Regions from separate parts of the Streptomyces sp. NBC_00286 genome, predicted to be linked through region 1. Evidence: predicted binding sites of a transcription regulator. Region 1 holds the regulator's gene; each other region holds the start of a gene.

The links. The regulator HrcA, encoded in region 1, represses chaperone genes, less so after heat shock. The targets are predictions, from matches to a motif close to TTNGCACTCNGNNNNNCNGAGTGCNAA.
Positions count from the first base shown of each region.
Region 2: groL (chaperonin GroEL) is a predicted target of HrcA. The motif match lies at 3,216-3,242, and genes of this name have one in related genera.
Region 3: groES (co-chaperone GroES) is a predicted target of HrcA. The motif match lies at 1,440-1,466, and genes of this name have one in related genera.

Region 1 is NZ_CP108054.1:6,932,764-6,940,270, reverse strand. It holds gene OHT21_RS31520 (isochorismatase family protein) at 1-420, opposite strand, end outside; gene OHT21_RS31515 (16S rRNA (uracil(1498)-N(3))-methyltransferase) at 567-1,313, opposite strand; gene OHT21_RS31510 (nitronate monooxygenase) at 1,313-2,395, opposite strand; gene dnaJ (molecular chaperone DnaJ) at 2,556-3,692, opposite strand; gene hrcA (heat-inducible transcriptional repressor HrcA) at 3,693-4,709, opposite strand; gene OHT21_RS31495 (MBL fold metallo-hydrolase) at 4,921-5,700, shown strand; gene OHT21_RS31490 (DUF3097 domain-containing protein) at 5,729-6,529, shown strand; gene hemW (radical SAM family heme chaperone HemW) at 6,658-7,507, opposite strand, start outside.
Region 2 is NZ_CP108054.1:4,447,161-4,454,667, forward strand. It holds gene OHT21_RS20160 (hypothetical protein) at 1-378, shown strand, start outside; gene OHT21_RS20165 (hypothetical protein) at 375-566, shown strand; gene OHT21_RS20170 (hypothetical protein) at 704-979, shown strand; gene OHT21_RS20175 (hypothetical protein) at 997-1,266, shown strand; gene groL (chaperonin GroEL) at 1,429-3,054, opposite strand; gene OHT21_RS20185 (cold-shock protein) at 3,490-3,693, opposite strand; gene OHT21_RS20190 (MoaD/ThiS family protein) at 4,124-4,399, opposite strand; gene thrC (threonine synthase) at 4,581-5,909, opposite strand; SAM riboswitch class I at 5,928-6,085, opposite strand; gene OHT21_RS20200 (glucosyl-3-phosphoglycerate synthase) at 6,276-7,250, shown strand; gene OHT21_RS20205 (alpha,alpha-trehalose-phosphate synthase (UDP-forming)) at 7,440-7,507, shown strand, end outside.
Region 3 is NZ_CP108054.1:3,837,140-3,844,646, forward strand. It holds gene groL (chaperonin GroEL) at 1-879, opposite strand, end outside; gene groES (co-chaperone GroES) at 985-1,293, opposite strand; gene OHT21_RS17340 (polysaccharide deacetylase family protein) at 1,685-2,500, opposite strand; gene OHT21_RS17345 (class I SAM-dependent methyltransferase) at 2,499-3,788, shown strand; gene OHT21_RS17350 (dipeptidase) at 3,785-4,963, opposite strand; gene purE (5-(carboxyamino)imidazole ribonucleotide mutase) at 4,968-5,510, opposite strand; gene OHT21_RS17360 (5-(carboxyamino)imidazole ribonucleotide synthase) at 5,507-6,646, opposite strand; gene OHT21_RS17365 (GtrA family protein) at 6,839-7,399, shown strand; gene OHT21_RS17370 (ATP-binding protein) at 7,404-7,507, opposite strand, start outside.

The sequences.
Region 1 (7,507 bases):
CGCGGTCGCGTCGGTGACGAAGGTGACCTGGTAGCCGAGGTCGGAGGCGAGACGGGTGGTGGTCTCCACGCACTGCTCGGTGCGGATGCCGCAGACGGTGAGCTCGTTGATGCCGCGCTCGGTGAGGAGTTGCTGCAGGTTGGTGGTGGTGAAGGCGTTGTGGGAGGTCTTGTGGATCAGCGGCTCCCCGTCGGCTCGCTCCAGTTCCTCCATCAGCCGGACATGGCCGAGGGCCGGGTCGAAGACATCGCCGGAACCGGGCGCGGTGTGCAGCACCCACACCACCAGGTCCCCGGCCTGCCGGGCGAGCCGGACCAGTCGGTTCACCTGGTCGGCGATCTTCGGCTCGGAGATGGTCGCCCACAGCGGACGGGCACGGAAGGATTCCTGGACATCGATGACGATCAGTGCTCGGGTCATGTCCCCGAGTCTGGGCCGCGGGGGCATGGCGGTGACAGACCGCATCGGGTCCGGGAGCGGACCGATCTGGTCATCGGCAGGCCAGGCTGTTGAGTAATCAGTGCAGGGGCCCGAGGCAGGTGCGGCGGGGGCGAGAGCCCTCGCCCTCAGGACCAGCGGCCCGTACGCCCCAGCAACAACGCCGTAGCCGCCGTGCCCGCCGTCGACGTGCGCAACACGCTGCGTCCCAGCCGGTACGCCCCCGCCCCCGCATCCGCGAAAGCCGCCAACTCCTCCGGAGACACGCCCCCTTCGGGTCCCACCACGAGCACGATCGAGCCGGAGGTGGGGAGTTCGGCGGTGGCGAGGGGTTCGCTCGGGTGGGAGCGGTCCTCGTGCAAGACCGCCGCGAAGTCTGCTGTGGTGAGGAGTGCGGCGACCTGCTTCGTCGTCATCGGGTCCGTGATGTGGGGGAAGCGGACCCGGCGTGACTGTTTGCCCGCCTCCCTCGCCGTCGCCCGCCACTTGGCGAGGGATTTGAGGCCCCGCTCGCCCTTCCACTGCGTGATGCAGCGGGCGGCGGACCAGGGGACGATCTCGTCTACGCCCGTCTCCGTCATCGTCTCGACGGCGAGTTCGCCCCGGTCGCCCTTCGGAAGGGCCTGGACGACGGTGATACGGGGCGTCGGCTCCGGCTCTTCGTGGACCTCGTGGAGTTCGGCGACCACCAGCCGGTCCTTGCCCTCGGCGGCCTTCACCACGCCCTCCGTCCACCGGCCGAGGCCGTCCGTCAGGACCACGTCCTCGCCCGGGCGGAGTCGTTTCACGGACACGGCGTGCCGTCCCTCGGGGCCGTCGAGGACGAACTCCGGGCCGGTCGGCACCGCGTCCACCACGAACACGGGCGCGGTCATCAGCCGGCGCTCCCGCCGGGGAGCGCCGCCAGGGCCGCCTTGGCCTCGGCGATTTCGTCCGCGAGCACCTCGACCAGCTGCTGCGCCGGCAGATCACGGGCCAGCCGGTGCCCCTGCCCCGCCCACAGCGCCATCCCCTGCGCGTCCCCCGCCTTGGCCGCCGCCTTGCGCAGACCGGAGGTGAGGTGGTGGATCTGGGGGTACGCGGCGGGGGCGTACGGGCCGTGCTCGCGCATGAAGCGGTTCACGAGGCCGCGGGCCGGGCGGCCGGAGAAGGCGCGGGTCAGCTCCGTACGGACGAAGAGGGGGTTGGTGAGCGCCTGCTTGTGCAGGGCGTTCGCGCCGGACTCGTGGGTGGCGAGGAAGGCCGTGCCGAGCTGGGCGGCGGTGGCGCCCGCGGCGAGTGCGCCGGCGATCTGGCCGCCGCGCATCATGCCGCCGGCCGCGACGATCGGGATCTGCACAGCCTCGCGGACCTGTGCGATCAGGGAGAGCAGTCCGATGCCGGCGCCGTCCGTCTCGGGGTTGTCGCGGTGGGTGCCCTGGTGGCCGCCCGCCTCGACGCCCTGCACGATCACCGCGTCGGCGCCCGCCCGCTGCACGGCCTGCGCCTCCTCGACGGTGGTCGCGGTGACCATGGTGAACGTGCCGGCGCGGGCGAGGGAGTCCAGGACCTCGCGCGTGGGGCAGCCGAAGTGGAAGGAGACGATCGGCACCGGGTTGTCGAGGAGTACGGCGAGTTTGGCGTCGTAGCCGTCGTCGCGTCCGCTGTCTGGGTCGCCCAGCTTGGTCTCGTACCAGGCGGACTCGCCGGCCAGCTGGTTGGCGTAGACCTCGACGGCGGCGGGGTCGGCGTACTCGGGCTGCGGCATGAAGAGGTTTACGCCGAAGGGCCGGTTCGTCGCCCCGCGGAGTTGCTTGATCTCCTGGTACATGCCGTCGGCCGTTTTGTAGCCGGCGGCGAGAAAACCGAGCCCCCCTGCCTCGGACACGGCCGCGGCGAGCTGCGGCACGGAGACGCCGCCCGCCATCGGGGCCTGCACGATCGGAAGGGGGAAAAGATCGGTCAGCGCGGAGGACATGACGGCATGTTGTCACGTCACTCCAAGAGGACCGAATCCGGCCTTCCGCCCGGCATACGCCAGAGGAATGGGCGCCGGTCAGCACATACGGCGGAGGCCTCCGGGCACGAGATCAAGCCGTGCTCAGAGGCCTCCGGAGGCGTGCGAGAAGGACCTGCCGTCAGCGCCCGTTGAACGCATCCTTGAGGCGCGAGAACAACCCCTGCTGCCCCGGCTGGAACTGCCCCGTAGGCCGCTCCTCCCCCCGCAGCTTGGCCAGCTCGCGCAGCAGCCGTTCCTGCTCCACGTCGAGCTTGCTCGGGGTCATGACCTCGACGTGGACGATGAGGTCACCGCGACCGCCGCCGCGCAAATGCGTGATGCCTCGACCGTGCAGCGGGATCGACTGGCCGGACTGCGTGCCCGGGCGGATGTCGACCTCCTCCATGCCGTCGAGCGTCTCCAGCGGGACCTTCGTGCCGAGCGCCGCCGCGGTCATCGGGAGGGTGACCGTGCAGTGCAGATCGTCGCCGCGACGCTGGAAGGCGGGGTGCGGGACCTCGTGGATCTCGACGTAGAGGTCACCGGCGGGCCCGCCACCGGGGCCGACCTCGCCCTCTCCGGCGAGCTGGATCCGCGTGCCGTTGTCGACACCGGCGGGGATCTTCACGGTCAGGGTCCGGCGGGAGCGTACGCGCCCGTCGCCCGCGCACTCCGGGCACGGGTTCGGTACGACCGTGCCGAAGCCCTGGCACTGCGGGCAGGGCCGGGACGTCATGACCTGGCCGAGGAAGGACCGCGTGACCTGGGAGACCTCACCGCGGCCGCGGCACATGTCACACGTCTGCGCCGAGGTCCCCGGAGCCGCGCCCTCGCCGCTGCAGGTGGTGCAGACGATGGCCGTGTCGACCTGGATGTCCTTCGTCGTCCCGAAGGCCGCCTCGTCGAGCTCGATCTCCAGACGGATCATCGCGTCCTGGCCGCGCCGGGTGCGCGAGCGCGGGCCGCGCTGGGACGCCGTACCGAAGAACGCGTCCATGATGTCCGAGAAGTTCCCGAAACCGCCCGCGCCGAAGCCGCCCGCGCCACCGCCGGCCGCCTGGGACAGCGGGTCGCCGCCGAGGTCGTAGACCTGCTTCTTCTGCGGGTCCGACAACACCTCGTACGCGGCGTTGATCTCCTTGAACCGCTCCTGCGTCTTCGGATCGGGATTGACGTCCGGATGGAGCTCGCGGGCGAGCCTCCGGAAGGCCTTCTTGATCTCGTCCTGTGACGCATCGCGGCGCACGCCGAGTACGGCGTAGTAGTCCGTGGCCACTTACGACTCCGCCAGGATCTGTCCGACGTACCGTGCCACCGCTCGTACCGCTCCCATCGTTCCCGGGTAATCCATGCGGGTCGGTCCGACCACGCCGAGTTTGGCTACTGCCTCGCCGCCCGAACCGTAACCGACAGAGACGACCGAAGTGGAGTTGAGTCCCTCATAGGCGTTCTCATGACCGATGCGCACCGTCATGCCCGAATCGCTTGCCTCGCCAAGGAGTCTGAGGAGGACGACCTGCTCCTCCAATGCTTCCAGAACGGGCCGGATCGTGAGGGGAAAGTCATGTCCGAAGCGGGTGAGATTGGCGGTGCCGCCGATCATCAGCCGCTCCTCGGTCTCCTCGACGAGCGTCTCCAGAAGGGTGGAGAGCACCGTCGAGACCGTGCCGCGGTCCTCGGCCTCGAAGGCCTCCGGCAGGTCCTGCACCAGGTTCGGGACGTCCGTGAAACGGCGGCCCGCGACCCGGCTGTTGAGCCGCGCGCGTAGATCCGCCAGCGACGTCTCCCCGAACGGCGCCGGGCAGTCGATCATGCGCTGCTCGACCCGTCCCGTGTCCGTGATCAGTACAAGCATGACGCGGGCCGGAGCCAGCGACAGCAGCTCCACGTGCCGCACCGTCGAGCGCGTCAGCGACGGATACTGCACAACCGCCACCTGCCGGGTGAGCTGCGCCAGCAGCCGTACGGTCCGGCCCACCACGTCGTCCAGATCGACGGCGCCGTCCAGGAAGTTCTGGATCGCCCGTCGCTCGGGCGCCGTCATCGGCTTGACGCCCGCGAGCTTGTCGACGAACAGGCGGTAGCCCTTGTCCGTGGGGATGCGTCCGGCGCTGGTGTGCGGCTGCGCGATGTAGCCCTCGTCCTCCAGCGCCGCCATGTCGTTGCGCACCGTCGCCGGGGAGACCCCGAGGCTGTGTCGCTCGGTGAGCGCCTTGGAACCCACCGGCTCCTCCGTGCCCACATAGTCCTGGACGATGGCGCGGAGCACTTCGAGCCTGCGTTCACTGAGCATCGCGCACACCTCCAGCTGGTCTCCCGTGTTCTTCGCTTGGCACTCAGCGCGCAAGAGTGCCAGCATCCCGGCTCAAGTGTACGGCCGTGGGGTAGCGCCCCGGCAAGGGCGGGCGTGAGCCGCCGATCCGAGGTGTACGGGCATGTCCTGCTCTGTCGGGGACATACAGCTAGCGTCGTTGCATGACGGTGACTTGGGAAGAGTCCGCGCGATGCTGAACACGGTCTGGGCGGAGGCGGGGTGGGAGGAGCTGGCCCCCGGGGTCGGGCGGTGCCGTCTTCCCGGGTGGGACTGCACGGTCGGGCTGGTCGTCGGCGAGGGGGCGGCGCTCATGATCGACGCGGGGTCGAGCGTGCGGGAGGGCGTACGGCTGCGTACGGAGGCGCAAGCGCTCCTCGGAGGTGGCAGGGTGACCCATCTCGCGCTCACGCACGCACACTTCGACCACGTCCTCGGGGCGGCGGCGTTCGCGGGGGTCGAGGTCTTCGGGGCGGTGGGCGTGGACAAGGTGCTGGCTGACGACCGCGATGAGCTGCGCGCGGATGCGGTGCGCAACGGCGCGGACCCGCGCGAGGCGGCCGAGGCGACGGATCTCCTCGTCCGGCCGCGGCATCTGGTGTCCGGCGAGTGGACGCTGGACCTGGGCGGCGGGCGGCAGGTGCTGCTGGCGAATGTGGGGCCTGGGCATACGCCGCACGATCTGGCGGTGCTGGTTCCCGCCGGGCCCGGCAGCCCCGGCGGACCTGGTGCGGTCCCCTCCCCTGAAGCTCTCGAGGCCCGCGAGGTCGTCTTCTGCGGCGACCTGGTCGAGGAGTCCGGCGAACCGCAGGCCGGCCCCGACGCCGTACCGTCCCACTGGCCCGCGGCCCTGGACCGGCTGCTGGCCCTGGGCGGCGAGGACGCGGTGTACGTCCCCGGGCACGGCGCCGCGGTGGACGCGGGCTTCGTCCGGGCCCAACGGGACGCGTTGGCAAGGCGTTTCGGGGTGTGATGAAGGTCGTATCGGTATCGTCTGCCGAATGCGCCAGTACTCACCGGATCTGACTCCTCCCTGGAAGAAGCGTGGGCCTGTACCGGAGGTCCCGGCCGAGCCCGGCCTCGTCGTCGAGGAGCCCGGCACCGGCTTCTGCGGCGCCGTGATCCGCTGCGAGGCGGCAACGGTCACGCTGGAGGACCGCTTCGGCAAGCACCGGGTGTTCCCGCTGGAGCCGCGTGGCTTTCTGCTGGAGGGGCGGGTGGTGACGCTCGTACGTCCGTCGTCGGCGCCGGTACGTCCCACGCGTACCGCCTCCGGCTCGGTGGCCGTCCCCGGCGCCCGCGCCCGCGTGGCCCGTGCCGGGCGGATCTACGTGGAGGGGCGCCACGACGCGGAACTGGTCGAGAAGGTGTGGGGCGACGATCTGCGCATCGAGGGCGTAGTCGTGGAGTACCTGGAGGGCATCGACGACCTCCCGTCGATCGTGGCTGATTTCGACCCTGGCGCCGATGCCCGCCTGGGCGTCCTGGTGGACCACCTGGTGCCGGGCAGCAAGGAGTCGCGTATCGCGGAGGCGGTGACGAGTGAGTACGCGTTGGTGGTGGGCCATCCGTACATCGACGTCTGGGAGGCGGTGAAGCCGTCGTCGGTGGGGATTGAGGGGTGGCCCCGGGTCCCGCGCGGGCAGGACTGGAAGACGGGGGTGTGCCAGGCGCTGGGGTGGCCGGAGAACACGGGGGCGGCGTGGGGGCGGATCCTTGACTCGGTGCGCTCGTACAGGGACCTGGAACCGGAACTCCTGGGCTCGGTGGAGCGCCTGATCGACCACGTCACCGTGACCTGACTGCCATCTCTGCGTTTAGTAGGACGGGACTGGTCGACTGGTTCTCCGCCGACGCGGAGGTGTTCCGTCGATCAGCTCTTCCACCCGGCCCAGGAGTTCGTGGTCCCCGCCTACGCGGGGGTGGCCGGTCAGTCGACCAGATCCCTCACCACCGCATCCGCCAGCAACCGCCCCCGCAACGTAAGAACAGCCCGCCCCTCGTCGTACGGCCCCTCCGCCAGAAGCCCCTCGGACAGCGCGCGGCGTGAAGCCGCGAGGCCCTCGGGGTGCAGCAGGGAAAGCGGCGCGCCCTCCCGGAGCCGCAGCTCCAGGAGGATGCGCTCCACGCGGCGGTCCTCCTCGGACAGCAGTTCCCGTCCGGCTCCCGGTGAGCGGCCCTCCGCAAGGCGCCCGGCGTACGCACCGGGATGCTTGACGTTCCACCACCGCACCCCGCCGACGTGACTGTGAGCCCCGGGCCCGGCCCCCCACCAGTCGGCCCCCCGCCAGTACAACTCGTTGTGCAGGCACCGCCCGGCCCGCGACGTGGCCCAGTTCGACACCTCGTACCACTCGAACCCGGCCCCCGCCAGCACCTCGTCCGCGATCAGATACCGGTCCGCGTGGACGTCGTCATCCGTCATCGGAACCTCACCGCGCCGAATCCGCCGCGCCAACTGCGTCCCTTCCTCGACGATCAACGCGTACGCCGACACATGATCCGGCCCGGCCCCCAGAGCCGCCTCCAACGACGCCCGCCAGTCGTCATCCGACTCCCCGGGCGTGCCGTAGATCAGATCCAGGTTCACGTGCTCGAAGCCAGCCGCCCGCGCCTCCGCGACACACGCCTCGGGTCGCCCCGGCGTATGCGTACGGTCCAGCACCTTCAGCACATGCTGCCGCGCACTCTGCATCCCGAACGAGATCCGGTTGAAACCCCCGGCCCGCAGCGCGGCCAGATACGCAGGATCCACCGACTCCGGATTCGCCTCCGTCGTG
Region 2 (7,507 bases), 2.5 Mb from region 1:
AAGGCCTGCGCAGACCTCGCCCCGCTGCTCACGGAGTGGTTCGCGAGGGGCGCCACCGACGAGCACGTACTCCAGGCCCTGACCGCAGGCCTCCCGACCCCGGTCCACAGCCCGGCCGCCCTCGTCCGCAACCGCCTGACCAGCAAGCTCCCACCCGAGCCCGCACCGGCCGCCACCCGCCCACCCCTTCGCGTACTGGAGTGCGCGAAGTGCGGCGCCCCGGGCCGCCCGGAGGCCCTGCCGGGCGGCGTTTGCGGCCCGTGCCGGGGCGAGGCCGAGCCCACCCGCCCCGCCACGCCCTTGTCACCCTCAGCGGTCCACGCCCGCGTCGCCGAACTCCGCGCGGCGTGCCGCTCCCGCGAAAGGACCACCACATGAACCCAAAGCACGCAGTCGCAGATGCGCATAGCTCTCCCGGCGAACTCGAAGAACTGCAGCGACTGCACGACGAGGCGGACATCGCGCAGGCTCGGGAGCGCGAGGCCTCCCCCACAGGACCGGCGCTCACCCATGACGCCTTCATGGCGCGGCTGGAGGCCGAGGAGCGCGGCGAGGCAGCGTCATGACCCACGCCGTTGCGTGGGAGCATCCGGCCACGTACCGGAGAGCCCCGGTCTGCTCCGCAGGGGCATACGACCCCTCCTCTCCACGTCTTGCCGCCCGGTACCGTGGCGTACCTGGAGACCGATCCGAGGAGATCCGCATGACCGCACAGCCTGCAGAGCCGGTACCGTCGGCGCCTCTCCAGGTACCACGTACCGTCGACGGCATCATGGCTGCCCTGCCCTCGGCTTCAGCCCGCATGGAGTTCCGAACCGCTTTCGGGCAGGCCGCGACAAGCCAGGAGCGGGAAGACATCATCGACGCGTGGTGGGCCGTTGCCATGACCCCGGACTGGGATGACCGTCTCGCCGACTCGGAAGCCGGGCGCAACCTTGTCTCGCTCGACGACATTGCGAAGAGGGCCGAAGCACCGTGACCCCACCGAAGTAGATCTTGTTCTTCGGGCAGCATGCGGACGAAAGCCTCGAACAGCTTCGGGGGCGTGATCCCGAACGTCACGCGGTCGCCATCAAACGGTTCCTCGATCTCGCCACCGACGCCGGCCAGGCGATCGACACAGGGTGGCCTCCGCCAGGACGCCTCGCCAGAGGCGCGTACGTCACGATGTGGCGGGACATCGGCCTCACTGTCACCTACCTGCCGCACCCGGATCGGAGGGAAGTGCACGTCGTCGGAGTCCTCGACAGTGGGCCCATGGTCTGAAGTCGGCCATTTCCACAACCAAATGCCCACTGTGATCCAGGCACGCCCGAGGGCGGCACCCCCACGAACAGGGATGCCGCCCTCGGTACTGGACTGGGGGTCCCCCCTTCTCGAACGAAGCCGAGAGCTTGGGGGAGGGTCCGACCCGGTGGAAGAACCGGATCAGAAGTCCATGTCACCGCCTGGCATGCCGCCGCCGGCCGGGGCGGCGCCCGCCTTCTCCGGCTTGTCGGCGATGACGGCCTCGGTGGTGAGGAACAGCGCGGCGATGGACGCGGCGTTCTGCAGGGCGGAACGCGTGACCTTCGCCGGGTCGATGATGCCCTCGGCGATCATGTCGACGTACTCGCCGGTCGCGGCGTTCAGACCGTGGCCGACCTGAAGGTTGCGGACCTTCTCCACGACGACGCCACCCTCGAGACCACCGTTGACGGCGATCTGCTTGAGCGGGGCCTCCAGGGCGAGCTTCACGGCGTTGGCGCCGGTCGCCTCGTCACCCTCGAGCTCCAGCTTCTCGAAGACCGTGGCGGCCTGGAGCAGGGCCACGCCACCACCGGCGACGATGCCCTCCTCGACGGCGGCCTTCGCGTTGCGAACGGCGTCCTCGATACGGTGCTTGCGCTCCTTGAGCTCGACCTCGGTGGCGGCACCGGCCTTGATGACGGCCACGCCGCCGGCCAGCTTCGCCAGGCGCTCCTGGAGCTTCTCGCGGTCGTAGTCCGAGTCGGAGTTCTCGATCTCGGCGCGGATCTGGTTGACCCGGCCGCCGACCTGCTCGGTGTCGCCGGCACCGTCGACGATCGTGGTCTCGTCCTTGGTGATGACGACCTTGCGGGCGCGGCCCAGGAGGTCCAGGGTCGCGTTCTCCAGCTTGAGGCCGACCTCCTCGGAGATGACCTCGCCGCCCGTGAGGATGGCGATGTCGCCGAGCATGGCCTTACGGCGGTCACCGAAGCCCGGAGCCTTGACGGCGACGGACTTGAAGGTGCCGCGGATCTTGTTGACGACCAGGGTCGACAGGGCCTCGCCCTCGACGTCCTCGGCGATGATCAGCAGCGGCTTGCCGGACTGCATGACCTTCTCGAGGAGCGGCAGCAGGTCCTTGACCGCGGAAATCTTCGAGTTGGCGATAAGGATGTACGGGTCGTCGAGGACGGCCTCCATACGCTCCATGTCGGTGGCGAAGTACGCCGAGATGTAGCCCTTGTCGAAGCGCATACCCTCGGTGAGCTCCAGCTCCAGACCGAAGGTCTGGGACTCCTCGACGGTGATGACGCCTTCCTTGCCGACCTTGTCCATGGCCTCGGCGATGAGCTCGCCGATCTGGGTGTCGGCGGCGGAGATGGAGGCGGTCGAAGCGATCTGCTCCTTGGTCTCCACGTCCTTGGCCTGGTCGAGCAGGGCACCGGAGACCGCCTCGACGGCCTTCTCGATACCGCGCTTCAGAGCCATGGGGTTGGCACCGGCGGCGACGTTGCGGAGGCCTTCCTTGACCAGCGCCTGGGCCAGGACGGTCGCGGTCGTCGTGCCGTCACCGGCGACGTCGTCCGTCTTCTTCGCGACCTCCTTGACCAGCTCGGCGCCGATCTTCTCGTACGGGTCCTCGAGCTCGATCTCCTTGGCGATGGAGACACCGTCGTTGGTGATCGTGGGGGCGCCCCACTTCTTCTCGAGGACGACGTTGCGGCCCTTGGGGCCGAGTGTCACCTTTACGGCGTCCGCGAGCTGGTTCATGCCGCGCTCGAGGCCTCGCCGCGCCTCCTCGTCGAACGCGATGATCTTGGCCATGTGAAGTGGTCCTCCCGGACTGGGGTGGATTGCTCCGGACCGCGCTGGCGCCCGCGACGGACGGCCTGCCTGCCCCGTGGTTCCTTGCCCCACTTGGCCTGCGGGCCTCACCGACCCGGTCCTCGTTGTCACTCTCACCTTCAGAGTGCTAACGCCAATGATTAGCACTCGACCCCCCCGAGTGCAAGGCGCGCCCGCGGAGCGGGCTCGTTGAGGGGTGGTGGTCGGGTGGCCGTTCAACGCAGCGCCCGCGGAGCGGGCTCCGTGAGGGGCGGTGGTCGGGTGGCGGGTGGGAGCAAGCGGCTATCGGGGAGTGAGAGGCCTGCCCCGGGGGTGTCCGGGAGGGGCCCGCAGGCATGCCGAAGGGCCCGTACCCCTTGAGGTACGAGCCCTTCGGAAGAAGAACGTGTCGCTGCAGATCAGTCGGCGCGTGCTTCAGCCGGCCACGCGGACCATGTCCGCCTGCGGCCCCTTCTGGCCCTGCGAGATTTCGAACTCAACTCGCTGACCTTCCTCCAGGGTGCGGTAGCCGTCCATCTGAATCGCGCTGTAGTGGACGAATACATCCGCACCACCGTCGACCGCGATGAAGCCGTACCCCTTCTCCGCGTTGAACCACTTGACGGTGCCCTGAGCCATGCCTAACTCCCCTATTACTGGCCCTTGCACAGATCCGCACTTCGCGGATCCGGGTCAGACCTCACCCCCCAACGGTTGGGGGTGTGCGCCGGAACGCGTCGACCGCGGCTGAATGTATCTGCCCAACTGCCGTCTGCAACAGGTCAGTCGGAGGAGAAATCTTGGCCATCGCCGATCCGGAATGTACGGAGAATTCACCCTAGAGGGGGGCAAGTCGGGCTCCATAAAAGGAGCGAATGACGCAAAAGACCTGCACACTTTGGCTACTTCTTATCGGGGGCCAATCAGGAATGCACATGCATTCGGCCCCGAGGAGCACCACGTTCCCCAACTGTACCGTGCTCAACCATATAGAATTGCCCCCTCCGTTTAACTCACGGAGGGGGCAATTCGATGAACCCTGAGTTACCTGCATTACCGAAGGTAACGATCAGCCTCCGGCAACGGCCGGAATGATCGAGACGCCGGCCCCGTCGGGCGTCGCCGTCTCCAGCCCCTGCTCGAACCGCACATCGTCATCGTTCACGTACACGTTGACGAACCGCCGCAGCTTGCCCTGGTCGTCCAGGACGCGCGCCGCGATACCGGTGTGGTTCTTCTCCAGGTCGGCGATGACCTCGGCGAGGGTCGACCCTTCGGCGGCGACCTCGGCCTTGCCGCCGGTGTAGGTGCGAAGGATGGTGGGGATGCGAACGTTGACGCTCATGGGGTTATGACCTCCGGTCGAGTAGAGCGCCCCTTCAGGGGCGCGGGGCGGTGACATTTGCGGCTCCGCCGCGATGGGGGTCCCCCCGCTCATGGGGTCCCCCCGCTCGAGCGAAGCCGAGAGCGGGGGAGCGACCAGCCCCACCGGCCCGCAGCGTGAATACAGCCCTTCCCGCGAAGCGCTACGCGAGGCCGGCCTCTCGGAACGAGTCGAGGCTGGGCCGGATCGTCGCGGTAAGACCCGTGCCGGCCACGGCGTCGAGGGTCTTCAGACCGTCACCCGTGTTCAGGACGACCGTGGTCAGCGCCGGATCCAGCACACCGTTCTCGATCAGCTTGCGCGCAACCCCCACCGTCACACCACCGGCGGTCTCCGCGAAGATCCCCTCGGTCCGCGCCAGCAGCTTGATCGCGTCCACGATCTGCTCGTCGTTGACGTCCTCGACGGCACCCCCGGTACGACGCGCGATGTCCAGCACGTACGGACCATCGGCAGGGTTACCGATCGCGAGCGACTTCGCGATCGTGTCCGGCTTCTGGGGCCGTACGACCTCATGGCCCGCCTTGTAGGCGACGGACACCGGCGAGCACCCTTCGGCCTGGGCGCCGAAGATCTTGTACGGCTTGTCCTCGACGAGCCCGAGCTTGATCAGCTCCTGCAGACCCTTGTCGATCTTCGTGAGCTGCGAGCCGGAGGCGATGGGCACCACCAGCTGGTCGGGGAGCTGCCAGCCGAGCTGCTCGCAGATCTCGTACGCGAGGGTCTTGGAGCCCTCGGCGTAGTACGGGCGCAGGTTGACGTTGACGAAGCCCCAGCCCTCGCCGGCCGGGTCGCCGATCAGCTCGGAGCAGAAGCGGTTCACGTCGTCGTAGTTGCCCTCGATGCCGACGAGTTCGCCGCCGTAGACCGCGGCCATGACGACCTTGCCCTGCTCCAGGTCGTGCGGGATGAACACGCAGGAGCGGAAGCCGGCGCGGGCGGCGGCGGCGCCGACGGCCCCGGCGAGGTTGCCCGTGGAGGAGCAGGAGAGGGTCGTGAAGTTGAAGGCACGGGCGGCCTCGATGGCCTGGGCGACGACGCGGTCCTTGAAGGAGTGCGTCGGGTTGCCGGAGTCGTCCTTCACGAAGAGCTTGCCGGGGTCGACGCCCAGTTCGCGCGCGAGGTTGTCGGCCTTGACGAGCTTGGTCCAGCCGGGGTTGATGTTCGGCTTCGTGGCCACGTCCGCGGGGACGGGCAGGAGAGGCGCGTACCGCCAGATGTTCGCGGGGCCCGCTTCGATGCGCTTACGGAGTTCCTCGGTGTCGTATGCCGAGAAGTCGTACGCGATCTCCAGCGGGCCGAAACACTCCTCGCAGGCGAAGACGGGGCCGAGCGGGACGCGGTGCCCGCATTCGCGGCAGGAGAGCGCGGCGGCGGGGCCGAGGTCTACAGAGTCCGTGGAGGCCGTGGAGTTCGCCGAGTCGGCGGAGGTGTCAGCGTTCGTGGTGCTTGCAACTGTCTGCGCAGCCATGTGAGGCGAGGCCCTTTCTCCTCATCTTCCTCACGACGCATCTCGCCGTGAGACGGATTTGGCACCTTCACTAGCCGGGAGCCTCGCGGAATCGATCATCTTCGATCGGTACGAGACCGGCTGGAGGGTTGCCGGGGCTTCAACGGGCCGTATCCCTCTGCCCCTCTGGATGAGCGCTATTCGGTTGTGAGTATGTGGTTGTCGGCTGGACGACCCGCGACATGCGATGGTCATCAGCGTTGTTCAAGACTGTAACCGAAGGCCTGGATCGTGGAGAGACCAGTCCGAACCGCGAGATGACAGTCACATCAGCCTTCTGCCGCAGTGGGCACTCGCGACCCGGTCCAATGCAAGGGAGAGCCGCACGTGCTGGAAGACGTCGAGCGCTGGCTGAACACGCGCTCCTGGTCCGTTGGCGACCGCCCGCTGAAGAAGCTCATCGCCGCGAAACGCGCGGCCAACTCCACGGTGAGCGTCGTACTGCCCGCGCTCAACGAGGAGGAGACCGTCGGCGAGATCGTCGCCGTGATCCGCCGCGAGCTGATGACCAAGAAGGTGCCCCTCGTCGACGAGATCGTGGTGATCGACTCGGGCTCGACGGACCGTACCTCCGAGGTCGCCGCCGACGCGGGCGCCCGCGTCGTACACCGCGACGACATACTCCCGCGGATGCCGGCCGTCCCCGGCAAGGGCGAGGTCCTGTGGCGCTCGCTGCTGGTCACGAGCGGGGACATCATCGCCTTCATCGACGCGGACCTGAAGGAGTTCTCCGCGGACTTCGTCTCGGGAATCGTCGGCCCGCTGCTCACCGATCCGGGCGTGGACCTCGTCAAGGCGATGTACGACCGCCCGCTGAACCTGCCGGGCGACCCCACCTCCGGCAGGACCGCCGCAGGCCAGGGCGGCCGCGTTACGGAACTCATGGCCCGCCCGCTGCTGAACATGCACTGGCCGCAGCTCGCCGGCTTCGTACAGCCGCTCGGCGGCGAGTACGCGGCCCGCCGCTCGCTGCTGGAGCAGTTGCCGTTCCCGGTCGGGTACGGGGTCGAGCTGGGCATGCTGATCGACGCCCTGCACTTGGTGGGCCTCGACGCCCTCGCCCAGGTCGACGTGGGCGTCCGCAAACACCGCCACCAGGACGGCCAGGCCCTCGGCCGCATGGCCGCCGCGATCTACCGCACGGCCCAGCTGCGACTGGCCCGCGGCCATCTCGTACGGCCGCGGATCACGCAGTTCGAGCGGGTGGATGCGGGATTCGCACCGCGTACGTATTCGGTGGACACGGAGGAACGGCCGCCTATGGCGGAGATCGAGGAGTACGCGGAGCGGAAGGCGGCGTAGGTAGCGACCGCGCCCCTGAACAGAGGGCCGACAGGCCCCTGTTCAGGGGCGCGGGGAACTGCGCGACCAGCCACAACGCACCGGCAGCCGCCACACGACAGCCCGCCTCGAGCTAATAGGCACCCTGCGGAACCCAGCGGCGCGGAAGCGTACGTTTGAGCGAAGCCACCCTGGGCTAAGTTGAGCCCTATGGCATCAACGCAAGCCCAGATTCTCGTCGCCTCCAACAGGGGCCCGATCTCGTACGCCCTGGACGA
Region 3 (7,507 bases), 3.1 Mb from region 1:
GGCCATGTCGCCGAGCATCGCCTTGCGGCGGTCGCCGAAGCCGGGGGCCTTCACGGCCACCGCGTTGAACGTGCCGCGGATCTTGTTCACGACCAGGGTCGACAGGGCCTCGCCCTCGACGTCCTCGGCGATGATCAGCAGCGGCTTGGAGGAGTTGGTCTGGATGATCTTCTCCAGCAGCGGCAGCATGTCCTGGATGGAGGAGATCTTGCCCTGGTGGATCAGGATGTACGGGTCGTCGAGGACGGCCTCCATACGCTCCTGGTCCGTCACGAAGTACGGCGACAGGTAGCCCTTGTCGAAGGCCATGCCCTCGGTGAAGTCCAGCTCGAGACCGAAGGTGTTGGACTCCTCGACGGTGATGACACCGTCCTTGCCGACCTTGTCCATCGCCTCGGCGATCAGCTCGCCGACCTGCGGGTCCTGGGCGGAAAGACCGGCGACGGCGGCGATGTCGGCCTTCTCGTCGATCGGGCGGGCGGTCGCGAGGAGGTCCTCGGAGATCGCGGCGACGGCCGCGTCGATGCCCTTCTTCAGGGCGGCGGGGGACGCGCCGGCGGCGACGTTCCGCAGACCCTCACGCACCAGCGCCTGGGCCAGCACGGTGGCGGTGGTCGTACCGTCACCCGCCACGTCGTTGGTCTTGGTCGCCACCTCCTTCACCAGCTGGACGCCGAGGTTCTCGTACGGGTCCTCGACCTCGACCTCGCGGGCGATGGTGACGCCGTCGTTGGTGATGGTGGGCGCGCCGAACTTCTTGTCGATCACGACGTTGCGGCCCTTGGGGCCGATGGTCACCTTGACCGTGTCGGCCAGCTTGTTGACGCCGCGCTCGAGGGCGCGACGGGCGTCCTCGTCGAACTTCAGGATCTTCGCCATGGAGCTGAGTCAGTCCTTTCGGAAAAAACGAACCGCGCCCCCGGCGCCCGGCTTCTTAGTGGTCGCAGGGGGCCAGGGGCGCGGTTCAAAGCAAACCTGGGTGAATTACTTCTCGATGATCGCGAGCACGTCGCGAGCCGAGAGGACGAGGTACTCCTCGCCGCTGTACTTCACTTCGGTGCCGCCGTACTTGCTGTACAGCACGATGTCGCCGGTCTTCACGTCGAGCGGCAGGCGCTCGCCGTTCTCGAACCGGCCCGGGCCCACGGCAAGGACGACGCCCTCCTGGGGCTTCTCCTTCGCAGTGTCCGGGATGACCAGGCCCGAGGCCGTGGTCTGCTCGGCCTCGACGGCCTGGACCACAATGCGGTCCTCGAGCGGCTTGATGGCAACCTTGGAGCTGGCGGTCGTCACGATCCGACCTCCCCCTTCGGAGATCTCACGGGGTTAACTGTCTGAGGTGGCGACCAGGTCGATCCGTCGTCGCGGGTGCCGGACCTGCCCGTCGCGTTGTTGGCACTCTCCAGTGGGGAGTGCCAGACCTGAGACTATGACCGCGATTAGCACTCGGTCAAGCGGAGTGCCAATCGCCTCCGGCGTGTTCGCAGGTTTTGGGCACCCTGCGTTGGTGCCGGCGTCCACTGGGGGCTCCGCCCCCAGACCCCCGTATCGGCCTTCGGCCTCGTCCTCAAACTCCCCCAGCTACCGCTGGGAGGTGCCCCCAGACGGGCTGAATATGGCTGGGCCGGTTGGAGATTGCGCGTCGACTGCGCCCCCGCCCCGCCTCCTGGCCCCGCAGAAAGCCTCAGAGGTAATCCTCCAGCCTTGCCACCGTGAAGCCCTGCTGCTGGATGTGGTTCAGCATTCGCGTCGTCGTCTCCGCGAGGGTTGCGCCGTCGCGGCCCTCCGGGCAGTGGAGGATGTCGCCCGGCCGTAGGCGCTTCGCGTCGCTCCACAGGACCACCGCCGCTACTCCGCAGTCCGCTGCCGCTCTGAGCGTGTCGTCGTTGTAGGCGCCGTATGGGGGGCGGAACAGGTGGGGGCGGATTCCGAAGCGGTGCTTGAGTTTGTCCTGTTGGCCGCAGATCTCGGCTCGTTGGCCGGCGTAGGGGAGGCTGGGCAGGTAGGGGTGGTCCAGGGTGTGGTTCTGGACGCTTGCGCCTACCGCGCGCAGGCGGCCGAAGTGCGCGTATCCCGGTCCTACGACGCTGTCCGTGAGGAACATGCTGACCGGCAGCCGGAGTTCGCGGACCAGGTCGACGAACCGCGGGTCGCGCTCGGCGCCGTCGTCGAAGGTCAGGAAGACGACCTTGTCGCGGGTGGGGACACGGTCGACGACGGGCGGCAGGCCCGGACCCGCGGGGCGTACGTCGGGGCGGGCGGGTGGTTCCGGTGCCGGGGCGAGCGGGGCGGGGAGGCCCCAGCGGCGGTACGTCGCGGCCGGGACGCCGTGGGTTCGTACCGTCGATGTCGCCTTCTTGTCGAGCCTGTCGAGGTGTTCGGCCGGGGCGACGGGGCGGGCGCAGCCGGTGGCGCCTGTGGCCAGCAGTGCGGACGCGAGTACGGCCGTGGCCAGGGCGCGACGGAAGCCGACTTTGCCATCTTGTCGTACCGATCGCATGGCCCCGGATCCTCACAGGCCATGCGCCGTACGAGCCCTCGACACCGCCCACCGGGCGCGTACCGTCCACCGACTGGCCCACAATGGGGCCGTGGACGATCACGACCCCCTGGCCTCCTTCGCCGCGCTGCTCACCGACCGCGGACGGTTTCTGCTCGACGAGGTGCGGGAGGTCGAACCGGCGCAGGAGCTGGCCGTGGCCACGCGGTTGCGGCGGGAGCATCCCGCCGAGCTCGTGTCCGCGGCGATCGCGCAGGCGCGGTGGCGGCAGCGGGCGGTGGCGAAGTTCGGGGGCGCTGACGCCGGGCGGATGTTCTTCACCGCGAATGGGGTCGAGCAGGCGACTCGGGCGACGGTCGCGGCGTACCGGGCGAAGCGTTTCACGGACCTCGGCGTACGGTCCGTCGCCGATCTCTGCTGTGGCATCGGCGGGGACGCCATCGCCCTCGCCCGCGCGGGGGTACGTGTCCTGGCTGTCGATCGCGACCCGCTGACCTGCGCGGTGGCGCGAGCGAACGCCGAAGAGCTGGGGCTCGGCGACCTGATCGACGTACGGGAGGCGAATGTCACGGAGGTCGATACGTCCTCGTACGACGCGGTCTTCGTCGATCCCGCCAGGAGGGGTGGACGGGGGCGGATCTTCGATCCTGAGGCTTATTCGCCGCCTCTCACCTGGGCCGTCGATGCGGCCCGCAAGGCGCCTCGGGCCGCGCTGAAGATCGCGCCCGGGATTCCGCACGAGGCGGTTCCGGGCGAGGCCGAGGCCGAGTGGGTCTCGGATGCCGGGGATGTGAAGGAGGCGGTGCTGTGGTTCGGCACCGAACCCGGGGTTGTGCGTGCCACCCTGCTGCCCGGGCCGCGCAGCCTGCGCGGGCGTGGGCTGCCCGATCCTCAAGTGCGGCCGCCGGGGCGGTACTTGTACGAGCCTGACGGTGCCGTCATCCGTGCGCACCTGGTCGCGGAGGTCGCCGAGGAGGTAGGCGGCGGGCTGCTCGACGAGACGATCGCGTACGTCACCGCGGACGCCGTGACCTCGACCCCGTACGCCACCGCCTACGAGATCACGGATCAACTCCCCTTCAACGTAAAGAGGTTGAAGGCGTTGCTACGGGAGCGTGACGTCGGCATCCTCACCGTCAAGAAGCGCGGCTCGGCGGTCGAGCCGGAGGAACTCCGGCGCAAGGTGAAGCCGCAAGGGCCGAACTCGGCGACCGTGTTCCTGACGCGCATGAAGGGGGCTCCGACCATGCTGATCGGGCATCCCGTCCAACGGCAGAAGGCCGCTTAGCCGTCCAGTTGCACCAGTGTCGCGTTCGACGGACCCCTGCGGGAGCGCTCATCGCGTGCCACGTCCGCCGCCGCCCCCAGCACTCGTACCGCGTTCTGCCAGGTCAGCTTGGCGAGGTCCGGCTTTGACCAACCCCGGTTCAGGAGTTCGGCGATGAGGTTCGGGTAGCCCGAGACGTCGTGCAGGTCGTCGGGGGTGAAGGCTGTGCCGTCGTAGTCGCCGCCGATGCCGATGTGGTCGATTCCGGCGGCCTCGCGCATGTGGTCGAGGTGGTCGGCGACCGTCGCGGCGGTGGCGACCGGGCGGGGGTGCGCGTCCTCGAAGGCGCGGTGGACCTTCATCGCCTCTGACGTGGTGTCCAGGGGGTGGAAGCCGTGCTCGCGCATGTTCTCGTCCGCCGCCTCCGTCCAGTCGACGGCCGCCTGGAGGACGAACTTCGGGACGAACGTCACCATCGCTACGCCGCCGTTGGCCGGCAGGCGCTCCAGTACGTCATCCGGGATGTTGCGGGGGTGGTCGCAGACCGCGCGTGCGGAGGAGTGGGAGAAGATCACGGGCGCGACGGTCGTGTCGAGGGCGTCGCGCATCGTCGTCGGGGCGACGTGGGAGAGGTCGACGAGCATGCCCTCGCGGTTCATCTCCCGGACCACCTCGCGGCCGAAGGCCGACAGGCCGCCGACGCCCGGCTCGTCCGTCGCGGAGTCCGCCCAGGGGATGTTGTCGTTGTGGGTGAGCGTCATGTAGCGGACGCCCAGCGCGTACAACGCCCGTAGCGTGGCGAGGGAGTTGGCGATCGAGTGGCCGCCCTCCGCGCCCATCAGCGAGGCGATACGGCCCTCGCCGCGCGCCGCCTCCATGTCGGCGGCGGTCAGCGCGGCCTTCAGGTCCGCGGGATGGCGCGCGATCAACTGCTGTACGCAGTCGATCTGTTCGAGCGTGGCGGGCACGGGCTCCGGCAGGTCCGAGCGGACGTACACCGACCAGAACTGGGCGCCCACGCCGCCTGCGCGCAGCCGCGGCAGGTCGGTGTGCAGGTGCGCGCTCTGGTCGGTGGTGAGGTCGCGGGCGTCGAGGTCGTAGCGGACCTGTTCGCGCAGGGCCCAGGGGAGGTCGTTGTGCCCGTCGGCGATCGGGAACTCCCGCAGCAGTTCCCGGGCTTCGTCCAGCGACGTCACGCTCTCAGCTCCCCGAGCCGAAGCCGAAGCCCGCGGCGCCCTCGGTCTTGGCGCGCAGCCGCTTGCCCTTTTCCGAAGCCTGGTCGTTCAGTTCCTGCTGGAACTCCCGCATACGGCCGCGGAGTTCCTCGTCGTGGGCACCGAGGATGCGGGCCGCGAGCAGTCCGGCATTGCGCGCGCCGGCGACCGAGACGGTGGCGACCGGCACTCCGGCGGGCATCTGCACGATGGACAGCAGGGAGTCCATGCCGTCCAGGTGCTTCAGCGGCACGGGCACGCCGATCACGGGCAGCGGGGTCACGGAGGCGAGCATGCCCGGCAGATGGGCGGCCCCGCCCGCACCCGCGATGATCACCTTGATGCCGCGGCCGGCCGCCTCCTCGCCGTACGCGATCATCTCGCGCGGCATCCGGTGCGCGGAGACGACATCGACCTCGTACGCGATCTCGAACTCGTCCAGGGCCTGGGCCGCCGCCTCCATGACGGGCCAGTCGGAGTCCGAGCCCATGACGATGCCGACGACGGGCGACTCTGGCGCAGTGCTCATTCGGTGATCGTCCCTCTCAGGTATGCGGCTGCGTGACGGGCGCGGTCGAGGACGTCGGCCAGGTCGTCGCCATAGGTGTTGACGTGGCCGACCTTGCGGCCGGGCTTCACGTCCTTGCCGTACATGTGGATCTTGAGCTTCGGGTCGCGGGCCATGCAGTGCAGGTACGCGGAGTACATGTCGGGGTAGTCGCCGCCGAGGACGTTCACCATGACCGTCCACTTCGCGCGCGGGCGCGGGTCGCCGAGGGGCAGGTCGAGGACCGCGCGGACGTGGTTGGCGAACTGGGAGGTGATCGCGCCGTCCTGGGACCAGTGGCCGGAGTTGTGGGGGCGCATGGCCAGCTCGTTGACCAGGATGCGGCCGTCGCGGGTCTCGAAGAGCTCGACGGCGAGGTGGCCTATGACGTCGAGTTCCTTGGCGATGTTCAGGGCAAGCTGCTCGGCCTTCAGCGCCCGCTCCTCGGGGAGGTCCGGGGCCGGGGCGATCACCGTGTCACAGACGCCGCCCACCTGCCGCGATTCCACGACGGGGTACGCGACGGCCTGGCCGTGGGGCGAGCGGACGACGTTCGCGGCGAGTTCCCGTACGAAGTCGACCTTCTCCTCTGCGAGGACCGGGACACCTGCGCGGAAGGGATCCTCGGCCTCCTCCGCGGACTCCACGACCCACACGCCCTTGCCGTCGTAGCCGCCGCGGACGGTCTTCAGGACGACCGGAAAGCCGTCGCCCTCCTCCGCGAACGCGGCGACATCGGCCGGGTCGCTCACGATCCGGTGCCGTGGACACGGCACCCCGATCGCGTCCAGCCGCTCGCGCATCACACCCTTGTCCTGGGCGTGCACCAGAGCGTCGGGGCCGGGGCGTACGGGAATGCCGTCCGCCTCCAGGGCCCGCAAATGCTCGGTGGGCACATGTTCGTGATCGAAGGTGATCACATCGCAGCCCCGCGCGAAGTCACGCAGCGTGTCGAGATCGCGATAGTCGCCGACGACGACATCGCCGACGACCTGCGCCGCGGAGTCCTGGGGGGTGTCACTGAGAAGCTTGAATCTGATGCCGAGCGGGATGCCAGCCTCGTGCGTCATACGCGCGAGCTGGCCTCCGCCGACCATGCCGACTACCGGGAAAGTCACGCACCCAGGGTAACGGCCATGCCAGGGCGCCTCTGCCGCGAGCATGATCATCGAAACTTCCGCATGCCATCACATACTGGCCACATCTTCGGGCTCTGCCCAGGACTGGACCAGCCGGGCTGGATAGCATGGTCGAGTCGACGAAGGTTGACGAAGTTGGCGTATCCGACGAGACGGGGGCTGGGCGACACCATGGGCAAAGGTGGTTCACGCGGGGCACATGCCGCGCCGCGCAGCGTGGTACGCCAGCGTATCGACCGGCTGACACGGGAGCTCGCCAAGTTCGGGGTGGTCGGCGGCCTGGGGCTGGGGGTCAATCTTCTCGTCTTCAACCTCGTCCGCAGCACCACGGATCTGCAGGTCGTGCGGGCCAGTGTGATCGCCACGGTGGTGGCGATCGTCTCCAACTACATAGGCTTCCGCTATTTCACCTACCGCGACCGCGACAAGAGCGGCCGCACCAAGGAACTCTCGCTCTTCCTGCTGTTCAGCGCCATCGGCCTGGTGATCGAGAACGGCATTCTGTACGTCGCCACGTACGGCCTCGACCTCGACAGCGCCCTGCAGAGCAACTTCTTCAAGTTCCTCGGCATCGGTATCGCGACCCTGTTCCGCTTCTGGTCCTACCGCACCTGGGTGTTCCGTTCGCTCCCGGCCCGCGAGGCCGTGGCCAGTGCCGAATCGTTCCTGACGCCGGAGGCCCTCCTGGCGGAGGACCGTCCGACCCGGCAGTTCACGCGCGTTCTTCGCTGACCGGCTATCGAACCGTCTCCGGCTCCTGCCCCGCTGACGCCCGCTTCTTCGGCGTACGGGACAGGAACAGGCCGAAGACCGGCGGCTGCGCCTGGAGCATTTCGAGCC